Linked DNA regions of Stratiformator vulcanicus. The main gene of each other region encodes a partner of the protein of the gene in region 2 in a complex. Links are inferred from orthologs where the notes say so. Each region holds a gene or a part of one and is shown on either strand. Other genes may lie near its edges. The genes, in order: Pan189_RS13030, Pan189_RS07475 and Pan189_RS08650.

The links.
Region 1: the proteins of Pan189_RS07475 (region 2) and Pan189_RS13030 are in contact, whole or in part, in a crystal structure (PDB 6Y11), measured with the Thermus thermophilus proteins. The link is inferred for Stratiformator vulcanicus from one-to-one orthologs. Residues at the interface, in WP_096411122.1 of Thermus thermophilus: Arg36, Val44, Arg45, Met46, Gly47, Pro48, Asn49, Arg50, Val51, Leu57, Gln58, Ala61, Asp62, Ile64, Lys65, Ile67, Phe68, Lys69, Glu70, Ile72, Val74, Glu223, Ala224, Glu225, His233, Thr234, Glu235, Tyr236, Ser237, Trp241; in WP_096411117.1 of Thermus thermophilus: Arg16, Glu17, Gly18, Leu24, Leu27, Val28, Trp30, Gly31, Arg32, Asn34, Ser35, Trp37, Thr54, Asp55, Ala56, Asp59, Ala61, Arg62, Phe63, Gly64, Glu66, Val67, Phe68, Arg69, Ala70, Ser71, Arg73, Gln74, Ala75, Asp76.
Region 3: the proteins of Pan189_RS07475 (region 2) and Pan189_RS08650 are in contact, whole or in part, in a cryo-EM structure (PDB 6ZJN), measured with the Thermus thermophilus proteins. The link is inferred for Stratiformator vulcanicus from one-to-one orthologs. Residues at the interface, in WP_096411122.1 of Thermus thermophilus: Ala224, Glu225, Gln226, Glu227, Ala295, Trp297, Phe298, Arg299; in WP_223903221.1 of Thermus thermophilus: Pro35, Ser36, Asp139, Gly141, Ala142.

What each region holds. Positions count from the first base shown.
Region 1 is NZ_CP036268.1:3,342,409-3,345,404, reverse strand. Bases 18-2,858 are described here. They hold Pan189_RS13030 (NADH-quinone oxidoreductase subunit B), read right to left. Parts: upstream 1,791-2,858; coding sequence 1,245-1,790; downstream 18-1,244. Other genes in these bases: Pan189_RS13020 (SLC5/6 family protein), read left to right, coding at 2,753-2,858; Pan189_RS13025 (helix-turn-helix transcriptional regulator), read right to left, coding at 1,792-2,376; sufC (Fe-S cluster assembly ATPase SufC), read right to left, coding at 331-1,152; sufB (Fe-S cluster assembly protein SufB), read right to left, coding at 18-245. Also shown: more of sufB, read right to left, coding at 1-17; more of Pan189_RS13020, read left to right, coding at 2,859-2,996. UniProt on the Escherichia coli protein: NDH-1 shuttles electrons from NADH, via FMN and iron-sulfur (Fe-S) centers, to quinones in the respiratory chain. The immediate electron acceptor for the enzyme in this species is ubiquinone.
Region 2 is NZ_CP036268.1:1,922,591-1,925,558, reverse strand. The notes cover bases 1-2,813. They hold Pan189_RS07475 (complex I subunit 1/NuoH family protein), read right to left. Parts: upstream 2,195-2,813; coding sequence 806-2,194; downstream 1-805. Other genes in these bases: Pan189_RS07470 (hypothetical protein), read right to left, coding at 2,341-2,813; Pan189_RS07480 (NADH-quinone oxidoreductase subunit J family protein), read right to left, coding at 243-809; nuoK (NADH-quinone oxidoreductase subunit NuoK), read right to left, coding at 1-161. Also shown: more of Pan189_RS07470, read right to left, coding at 2,814-2,968. UniProt on the Escherichia coli protein: NDH-1 shuttles electrons from NADH, via FMN and iron-sulfur (Fe-S) centers, to quinones in the respiratory chain. The immediate electron acceptor for the enzyme in this species is believed to be ubiquinone.
Region 3 is NZ_CP036268.1:2,213,128-2,216,148, forward strand. Bases 85-2,950 are described here. They hold Pan189_RS08650 (NADH-quinone oxidoreductase subunit D), read left to right. Parts: upstream 85-831; coding sequence 832-2,070; downstream 2,071-2,950. Other genes in these bases: Pan189_RS08640 (NADH-quinone oxidoreductase subunit C), read left to right, coding at 85-401; Pan189_RS08645 (hypothetical protein), read left to right, coding at 423-695; Pan189_RS08655 (CHAT domain-containing protein), read left to right, coding at 2,411-2,950. Outside these bases: more of Pan189_RS08640, read left to right, coding at 1-84; more of Pan189_RS08655, read left to right, coding at 2,951-3,021.

The DNA.
Region 1 (2,996 bases), 1.4 Mb from region 2 along the record:
ATCTGAGACAGGTCCCCGCCCCACGTCGGCATCGGACGCGACTCAAAGTGCTCGTAGGCATCGAGTCGATACTGCCGCATCCACTCCGGTTCGGCCTTCATTTCCGAAATCTGAGCGACGATCTCGCGATTAAGACCTTTGCGGCTCTTAAAGACGTATTTATCGGTCGGGTCGTGAAACCCGTACTTGTAGTCACCGATAGAGACATCCGAATTCGGATTTTTCGCTGGTGCATCGGTCGACATCATTCGCTCCTGTCGCATCGCGACTGGTTGTGTGACTATTAATTACCGGAAGTGATTTGCTGCGTCCGTTGAAATTGAGAAACGATTACTTGGCGACGCCCACCGTTTCCGCCTGTTGTTTCTCATGCTCTTCCTTCGCGGCTTCGGGATGTCGCTCGCGAACGGCGGCGTAGCCTTTTTCATGCAGTTCTTTTGCCAGCTCGGGGCCGCCGGTTTCGATAATGCGTCCGGCCATCATGACGTGCGTATTCTGAGGCACGTTGTACTCAAGCAACCGGTCGTGGTGTGTAATAATTAAGACTCCCATTTCGTCGCCGGCAAGTTTTCGCACGCCTTCACTCACGACGTTGACCGCGTCGGTGTCGAGTCCCGAGTCGGTTTCATCAAGGATCGCGAACCGCGGCTGCAGCATGGCCATCTGCACGATTTCCATGCGCTTCTTCTCACCGCCTGAGAAGCCGTCGTTGAGGTAGCGGCGGGCGAAAGAGCGGTCGACACCGAGTTTGTCGAGTTGTTCGTAAATCTCTTTGCGAAATTCTCGCATCGAGACGAGTTCCCCGCCTTCCTGCCGATCGGGGTTCCGCACGTTCGAGACGGCGTGCCGCAGAAAGTCGGCCACCTTCACACCGGGAATCGTGACGGGGTATTGGAAAGCGAGGTACATACCAAGTCGTGCACGTTGGTCAGCCTCCATCTCCGTAATGTCGGTCTCGTCGAGTTTCACCGTTCCGTCAGTGATTTCATAAAGCGGATGACCGGCAAGGGCATAAGCGAGCGTACTTTTGCCGGAGCCGTTGGGGCCCATCAGGGCGTGAATTTCGCCTGATTTGATCTCGAGATCGACGCCCTTGAGGATCGGAGTCTCGCCGACGGAAACGTGCAGATTTTCGATTTTGAGAGTGCTCATGTCGCCTATTTGAAAACAGCGTTGAGGGTGATTTCGTTTAGTCCCGCGCGGTGCGACGCGTGGGCTTCGGGGTCGCAGTTGAGTGTTTGCCGTTACGTGATGGGCACGGGTCGGACGTGGCCTTCGTGGTGGGGCACCGGGAGCGTGAATTCTCCCTTGGTGACCTTGCGGGCTTTGATCTTGTCCTGCACCCGCATGATGCCTTCGAGCAGCGCTTCGGGTCGCGGAGGGCAGCCGGGGACGTAGACGTCGACGGGCACGACCAAGTCAACGCCTTTGACCACGTGGTAGCCGTGTTTGAAGTAAGGCCCGCCGCCGATTGTGCAGGCGCCCATCGCGATCACGTACTTCGGATCGGGCATCTGCTCATAGAGCCGACGAACTCGGGTGGCCATCTTGTGGGTGACGGTGCCGGCGACGATCATCAGGTCAGCCTGTCGCGGCGTGGCGCGGAAGGCCCCACAGCCGAAGCGTTCCAGGTCGTAGCGGCTAGCGCCGACGGCCATCATTTCGATCGCGCAGCAGGCCAAGCCGAAGGTCATCGGCCAGATCGCCGAGGCTTGGGCCCAATTCATCGCCTGCTCAAGGGTCGTCGTAATGACGTTTTCCTCGAAGCGTCCTTCAATCCATGCGGTCACTTCAGCCTTCGCTTTCTTTCCGTTCCGTTGTTATCGCCCCACTTCCCAGTGCAACTAACTCGCTTTCAACGGGAGCAAATTCGCAGCAGTGATGGCCGTCGAGGCAGCGGTGCTTCAGGATCATGTTCGAGCCGAGCACCTTCTCGAACACGCGCTGTTCCAATTCGCAGATTGACCGGTCATCGGAGGCCAAATCGTGATACGGGCAGTTGTTTTCCCGCAGGACTGGGACCTCTCCTGAATCATCAACTTCGACGTCAAAACCGCAACGCCCGAGCGCGGTCCGCAATTGACGCAGCCGACCGAGAATGGTCCTGCCATCGACCTCGGCGCCGTACTTTTGAACCAATACGTCTTGAACACGCGATAAAATTGCCGCTCGGACGTCCGGGTTGGATATGTTTTTCAACTCCCGCCACAACACCACCGCAAGCTCTTCGTAGTTCTCGCCCAATTGCCTGCGACCATGATCAGTCACGAAATAATGGTGCCCCGGCCGGCCGCGTCCCGAACTCGTCGTCCGTCGATCCACACAACCTTCTGCCTGCAATCGCCGCAGTCGCTGACGCACCGCGGTCGCGGTCACGCCGAACTCATCGCACAATTGCTGGATCGACCCCTCGCCGAGTCGATTGAGTCGGCTGATGAAGTCTCTGTCTGATTTTTCAATGGTCGATGTCAGAGTCTCGTCCCCATTGCGCGTGGATGTACGGCATCATAAGGCCCTTCGGCATTTTTGACAACTCAGCCTGCGAAAAATACCGGTGATCGGCGAATCGGCCGAAAATCAGTCGTCGCAACACGTTCGGACCGAGAATATCGGGCAACCATTCGCTATGTCCGGCGAGAACTTGTCAGTAGGATCGCGACGAAATTCTTGCTCGCCCAAAATTTCTGACCGGGTGTCGGCTGCCGGCATCCGGAGATCATGAAACATCTCGAACTCGACAACGGAGCCGAACGTGTCGACCGAAACGAAACCATCTTCCCGCGCCAGCGATGGCTGGGGCTCGCGGATCGGAGTCATTCTCGCCGTAGCCGGGTCGGCCGTCGGTCTCGGAAACTTCTTGAGGTTCCCCGGCCAAGCTGCCTCAAACGGCGGCGGGGCGTTCATGATCCCCTACTTTATTTCGCTGCTCATTCTCGGCATTCCGCTGGCATGGGCCGAATGGACAATGGGGCGGTACGGCGGGCGTCGCGGTTTCA
Region 2 (2,968 bases):
CCGAGGTCGGTGTATCGCGAGAAGGCCACGAAATTCACTCCCGCCGCGTTCAGGACCAGTTCCACGCCCATCAGAACCCCGATGCCGTTGCGCTTCGTCATCATGCAGAGTATTCCGCAAGCGAATAACGCAGCTCCAACGAATAAGTAGGCGTTTAACATGGGACAGCACTGAACGAACAGGAGTTTCTTGTGATCAGGCAGACTAAGGTTTATTCGTTTGACGCTTGGGATACTTGTGAATTAATCATCGCCGGGTTCGGAACGTCGTTTTGCTCTGGCCAAATAGGCCGCGGCGATTAACACGACCAGCAGGTGAATCGACACGATTTCAAATGGCAGAAGGAAACCGATGCCGGTCTCTCCACCGGGAACATTTCCAATTCCTAAGAGCTTTAGGCCGAGCGGTCTTGTTGTGTCGCCTTGGGCGTAAACGGAGTCGCCTGGTGCAGTGATCGCGGGCGACCAGTCGGTTGCGACGGCTGCCGAACAGAGGACTCCGAACAGACCCAGCCCGATGAACCCTGTGATAACTTTCTCGAACTTGGAAATTTCCATGCGGACATAAGGGCCGGTCGCCGTGAGCATCACGCCGAAAATTAAGAGTACGACCGTTCCGCCGACGTAGATTAAGAGTTGTGTTGCCCCGACAAAATCGGCCCCAAGCAGAAAGTAGAGACCTGAGACGCCGCCGAGCGAAACAATTAGCCAGAACGCCATTCGCACAACATTCGGCGTGATGACGACCGCGAGTGCACCGCCACAAGTGACGAGAGCGAGGAATCCGAAGAGAAGCAGTTCCAGACTCATTCAACGACCTCCGTCGGCGAGTCGGGAGAGTCGAGCAGCCAAGGCTGATCAGCTTTCTTAAACTGTTCTGTAACCGGTCCTGAGCCGCTGTCGGGCGTGCCGTCGTCCTCTTCATCGCTTGCGGGAACGCCCTCCGCAGCATGGGACGCGCGATTGGCCGGGGAGGCCGCTGCGGCGCGGGCGGCTCGGACTCCGATCGGCTCAGTCAACGCCGTCGGATAGTCCAACAAGCTCGTGCGGCCGAGCGTGGTTGCGAGAACCAGCGGCCAAAGAATCGTGCCGAGGAACAGAAAGCAACTAATTGGAATTAAGTACTTTAGGCAGGTCGCCATCACCTGATCGATTCGCAGTCGCGGGAGAGTCCAGCGAACCCAAATTTGCACGATGACGCCAAGGCCGCCCTTTGCGAGGACGATGCTCGCACCGACCGCATTGGCAAGATAAGCCCCGATCGAAAGTCCTTCGATCCCGACATCGGGACTCCATGTTCGCAACGAGCCGATGGCGCCGTCGATCAATGGAATTCCGCTGAACCAAGCCCCAAGAAACAACACTGCCGCAATGACGCTGACAAGGAACATGTGCCCGTATTCAGCGAGCATGAACAGTGCCCATCTCATGCTGGCGTACTCGGTGTGGAAGCCCCCCACCAGCTCGCTTTCCGCTTCCGCGAGATCGAACGGGGCCCGTTTGCACTCGGCCGTGGCGACGGTGAAGTAGATGATGAACGCGATGAGTACGAACGGGTTATGAAAGACCAGCCAGTTCGGAAAGAACCACCCGCTTTGGGTCTCACCGATCACGGAAAGATCGAGCGATCCGACCGCCACAACCGGGATGACGGCGCAGATCGAGAGCGGGATTTCATAGCTGACCATCTGAGCGGCCTCGCGCATCCCTCCGAATAACGACCATTTCGAGCCGCTGGCGTATCCCGCGAAGACGATCCCAACGACCCCGATCGAGACGATCGCAAGAAGGAGGAACAGGCCTGCGCTGGAGGCATACGCGACCCAATCACGCGAGAACGGCAGGACGAGAAAGCCGCCGAATGCTGCGATGGCGGCCAGATATGGGGCCATTCGGAAGAGCCATCGGTCCGCCGAAGCCGGGGCGAGGTCTTCTTTTTGAATCAGTTTGATACCGTCGGCAAGCCCCTGCAGCCAACCGAATTTACCGCCGACACGCGTCGGGCCGAGTCGATCCTGGATGCGACCGGAAACCTTTCGCTCCGCCCAAATTGCGACGAGTGGGACGAGGCCGAACAGGTTAATCAGAACGAACGCGTGTATCGCCGCAGCTGTGAAGATCGCAAGCGCCTCCGGCAGGCCGAATTGGCCTGAAAGCATCTCGGCGATGGTCGCACCGAACAGCGGGGCGGGCATGAGTGAGTGTCAATCGCGGTCGTTAGGCTCGTGCCGGAAGGCCGTCGACTCGTTGGCCGGGGCGGCAGCCTCCCTGCGCCGTCACAATGGAGCGATTACGGAAACCGCTCCGGTCGCGAAAGATTAACGGGAAGCGGTCAGGCACGCTACTTTGCGGACGCGTCTCGAAGTCGCAGGGTTCGGATACGGTGTAATAGTGCCGCGACCTTGGCGTGCGTCTGCTGGTCACACCGAATGACGAGGGCCGCGAGATCGCCGGTCCCGAACGGGATCATCGACCCGCCGCGGCCGTCCAGACTGAGCCAAGGGCGGCCGATCGGCCTCAGAAGCAAGGCGACCCGATCGAAGTCGAGCGTGATTGGTTCGCCCGCTCTAAGTTCGGCCGCGAGGTCGCCCACCGGATAAACCGCCGTCTCGGGAAAATCGAAGTTCGTTGTTGGAGTGGTGATCCGCAGGAAATGTCCTTCATTTCTGATGACGAGGTTGAGCTGCTCAAGAGCGACCTGCAGGATCGATTCGATCGCAATCTCCCGAAGGTCGGCGTTGACCTCGGCCATCGCGTCGATGCCGTCGTCGTGCAACGCCACTTCATCGATGAGAATGGGATGACCGAGTTCCAAAGCCAATTCATCCTTCACCTCTTGAAGCGGTTTGTCATCGAAGGCGACGGTAATTTCCTTTTTGAGAGCGCCTCTGAGTTGAGAGCTGGCGCGTTCTCGGAGCCTGACCGCGTTGACCGCGAACTTAGCCCGCGGTGACCATCGCTTGTCGATC
Region 3 (3,021 bases), 290 kb from region 2 along the record:
TGCGAGATGACCAACGCTACCGGTTCGATCATCTCAACGATCTGACGGCCGTTGATTATTGCGAGCCGGATGAGAAAAAACGGTCGCGATTTCCGTTCGAATTACACGTCGCAGTCGTGTATCACCTGACGAGCTACGAGACGCGAAAGAGTCTCGTATTGAAGGTGCTGCTGCCCCGCTGGAAAGACGATACGCCGGGAGAGTTGCCGGAATGTCCCAGCGTCTCTTCTGTCTGGTCAATCGCCGACTGGCATGAGCGGGAAGTCTACGACCTTGTGGGAGTCCACTTCACGGATCACCCCAACCTCCGTCGCATTTTGACGTCGGAAGACTGGGTCGGGCATCCGCTCCGTAAAGACTACGAGTTTCCGCTCGAGTACCACGGAATTCGTTGCAAGTAGATTCTCAACGGAGCCGCCGCCATGCCGCCCGACGACGAAGGCAGTGACGCCCCGACTGGCGATCCGACGCTGGAGATGGCGACCGGCCTGCTGAAAGACGGTCATAAGATCGCCGCGATCAAGGTCATCCGCGAAGGCTACGGCGTGAGCCTGAAAGAGGCGAAGCAGGCGGCTGATCGGATCGAGGGCGAACTTGGAATCACGCCGACCAAAGTCGGATGCGGGGGGACGGCAGCGCTACTGCTGGTGTGTGTCGGATTGTCCGCGGCGTTAGCAACGGCAATGCCCTGGTGACCACGAAGGTCACGAACTATGGACGATTTCATCTGCCGTAAGGTGGAACCGCATGCATTGGGGCGTAGGATACGCCAGCGGCGCAAGTGTCGCGGAAACAATGGCGTCCTGACGAACTCTCATCCCCTGTTTTCTCATGCCGGTACACGCTGAAGACCCTCGTGTGATCGAGTTCGACGTCCGCACGGACGAGATGCTCATCAATATGGGGCCGCAACATCCCAGTACGCACGGCGTACTGCGCTTACTGCTGCGCACCGACGGCGAAGTCGTGCATGAAGTCACGCCGCACATCGGTTACCTGCACCGCTGTGCTGAGAAGATCGGCGAGAATCTCTCGCCCGCGCAGTGGATTCCCTACACCGACCGGATGGACTATCTGGCCGCGATGAACATGAATCTCGGGTGGTCTCTGTGTGTCGAGAAATTGCTCGAAATGCAGGTGCCCGAGAAGGCGATGGCTCTGCGGGTCGTGATCGCCGAGTTGGGACGCGTCGCCAGTCACCTCGTCGGGATGGGAGCGTACGGGCTCGATCTCGGCACATTCAGTCCGTTCCTTTATGCCTTCCGCGAGCGGGACATCATCCTCGACCTGTTCGAAGAAGCGTGCGGCGCTCGGCTGACCTACAGCTACCTCACGATTGGCGGGGCGACGCATGACCTCCCGCGCGAGATCGAGATACCGCCCGGGCTGGCGCAACTAAGTGGTATTAAACAGGGCAAAAAAATCCAGTGGGTTGATGCCGTCCGACTGTTCTGCGATTGGATGCAGCCGCGGATTAAGGAGTATCACACGCTGCTGACGACAAACGCGATCTTCATCAAGAGAACGGCGGGACTCGGCGTTCTTTCGCGTGATATGGCGATTGACCACGGCTGCACCGGTCCGGTCCTTCGCGGCAGCGGTGTTGATCATGACCTCCGGCGCGACGGGGAGTCGGTCTACACCCGAATGTATGACGGATATGACTTCAAGCCGAACTTCGCGCCTTATGAACTCATGCCGTCGGGCGTCGAGATTGGTGACAATTGGTGCCGCTTCTATCAGCGGATGCTGGAAGTCGCACAGTCACTGGATTTGGTGCGGGCTGCGTTGGACCGTTACGAAGACGCGGATGGTGAGTACCGAGTTCCTCACAAACTGATGGAGAAGTTGCCACGCGACGAGGCCTATCTCGAGACCGAGTGCCCCCGCGGGCAGATGGGCTTCTATCTGATCGGCGACGGTTCGCCGGTGCCGCTCAGAACGCGAGCGAAGAGTTCCAGCTTCTGTAATCTGTCGGTCGTCGGCCCGCTCTCGGTGGGGTGCCTCGTTGCCGATATCCCCGCAATCGTCGGCTCTCTCGACGTCGTGATGGGCGAGATCGACCGGTAGAGCCGAGCAACCCGGTGATCTGCGGCGGGTCACGAACTCACAACGCCAGTCCCAGACCGTTGGAGGTGCTAGCAACGGTCTGATTTCGTCTGATAGACAAGCCCGAGGCGCCAGCCGTCGGGAAGATCGCTGATTGATCGACCATTGGCTTGGCCTATGGCTGGTATTGAAATCGCTTCCAGCGGCTCGGTTTTAGCCGATCCTCTGTAATCTTCAGACGCAGAGTCTTCTCAAACGAACTATCAAACTTCACGGACTCAACTTCAAAAGAAATTGATCTTCCAGCGTCACACCGGGATAAGAAGTACGTCTAGTAACTTCTGTTCATTAAGGGTTCCCGGTGGCGAAATCGCTTGAGACGCTCTCTCCGTACGAATTGACCTCGGTCGAAGTCGATCAACTCCTCCGGACCAATCCGGATGATGCTCGCCTCAAGGCCCATTTCACGGCTGAGGAACTTCACGAATTGCGGAATCTCGCGGGGGCTGCGCAGCAGTCGACCCGCGGTCGCAAGCGAGTGGTCTATGTTCTCCCTGGGATTCTTGGTTCAACGCTGGGCGTCACCAGCGGGGGGAATCGGGACACGATTTGGCTTGATCCGCACTCCATCCGCAATGGCGACCTCACCAGCTTGGCCATGCGAGGGCGTTCTCGGGGCCGCGTCGAAGTGTATGGACAGTTTCCCGGCCTCTACACGCGACTGCGTTGGACGCTCTGGTGGAAAGGCAACGATGTCCGAGATTATGCGTACGATTGGCGACTGAGCATCGACGAGCTCGGCGCAGAACTACTTGAGGCATTCGATTCAGAGGAGGCCGACGAACTTTACGTTGTCGCGCACAGTATGGGAGGACTCGTCGCGCGATCTGCTTACGCGCAGGCTGATGCCGCGATGCGTAGGCGAATCAAGCGGGTCATCATGCTCGGTACGCCAAACCGGGGTTCATTCTC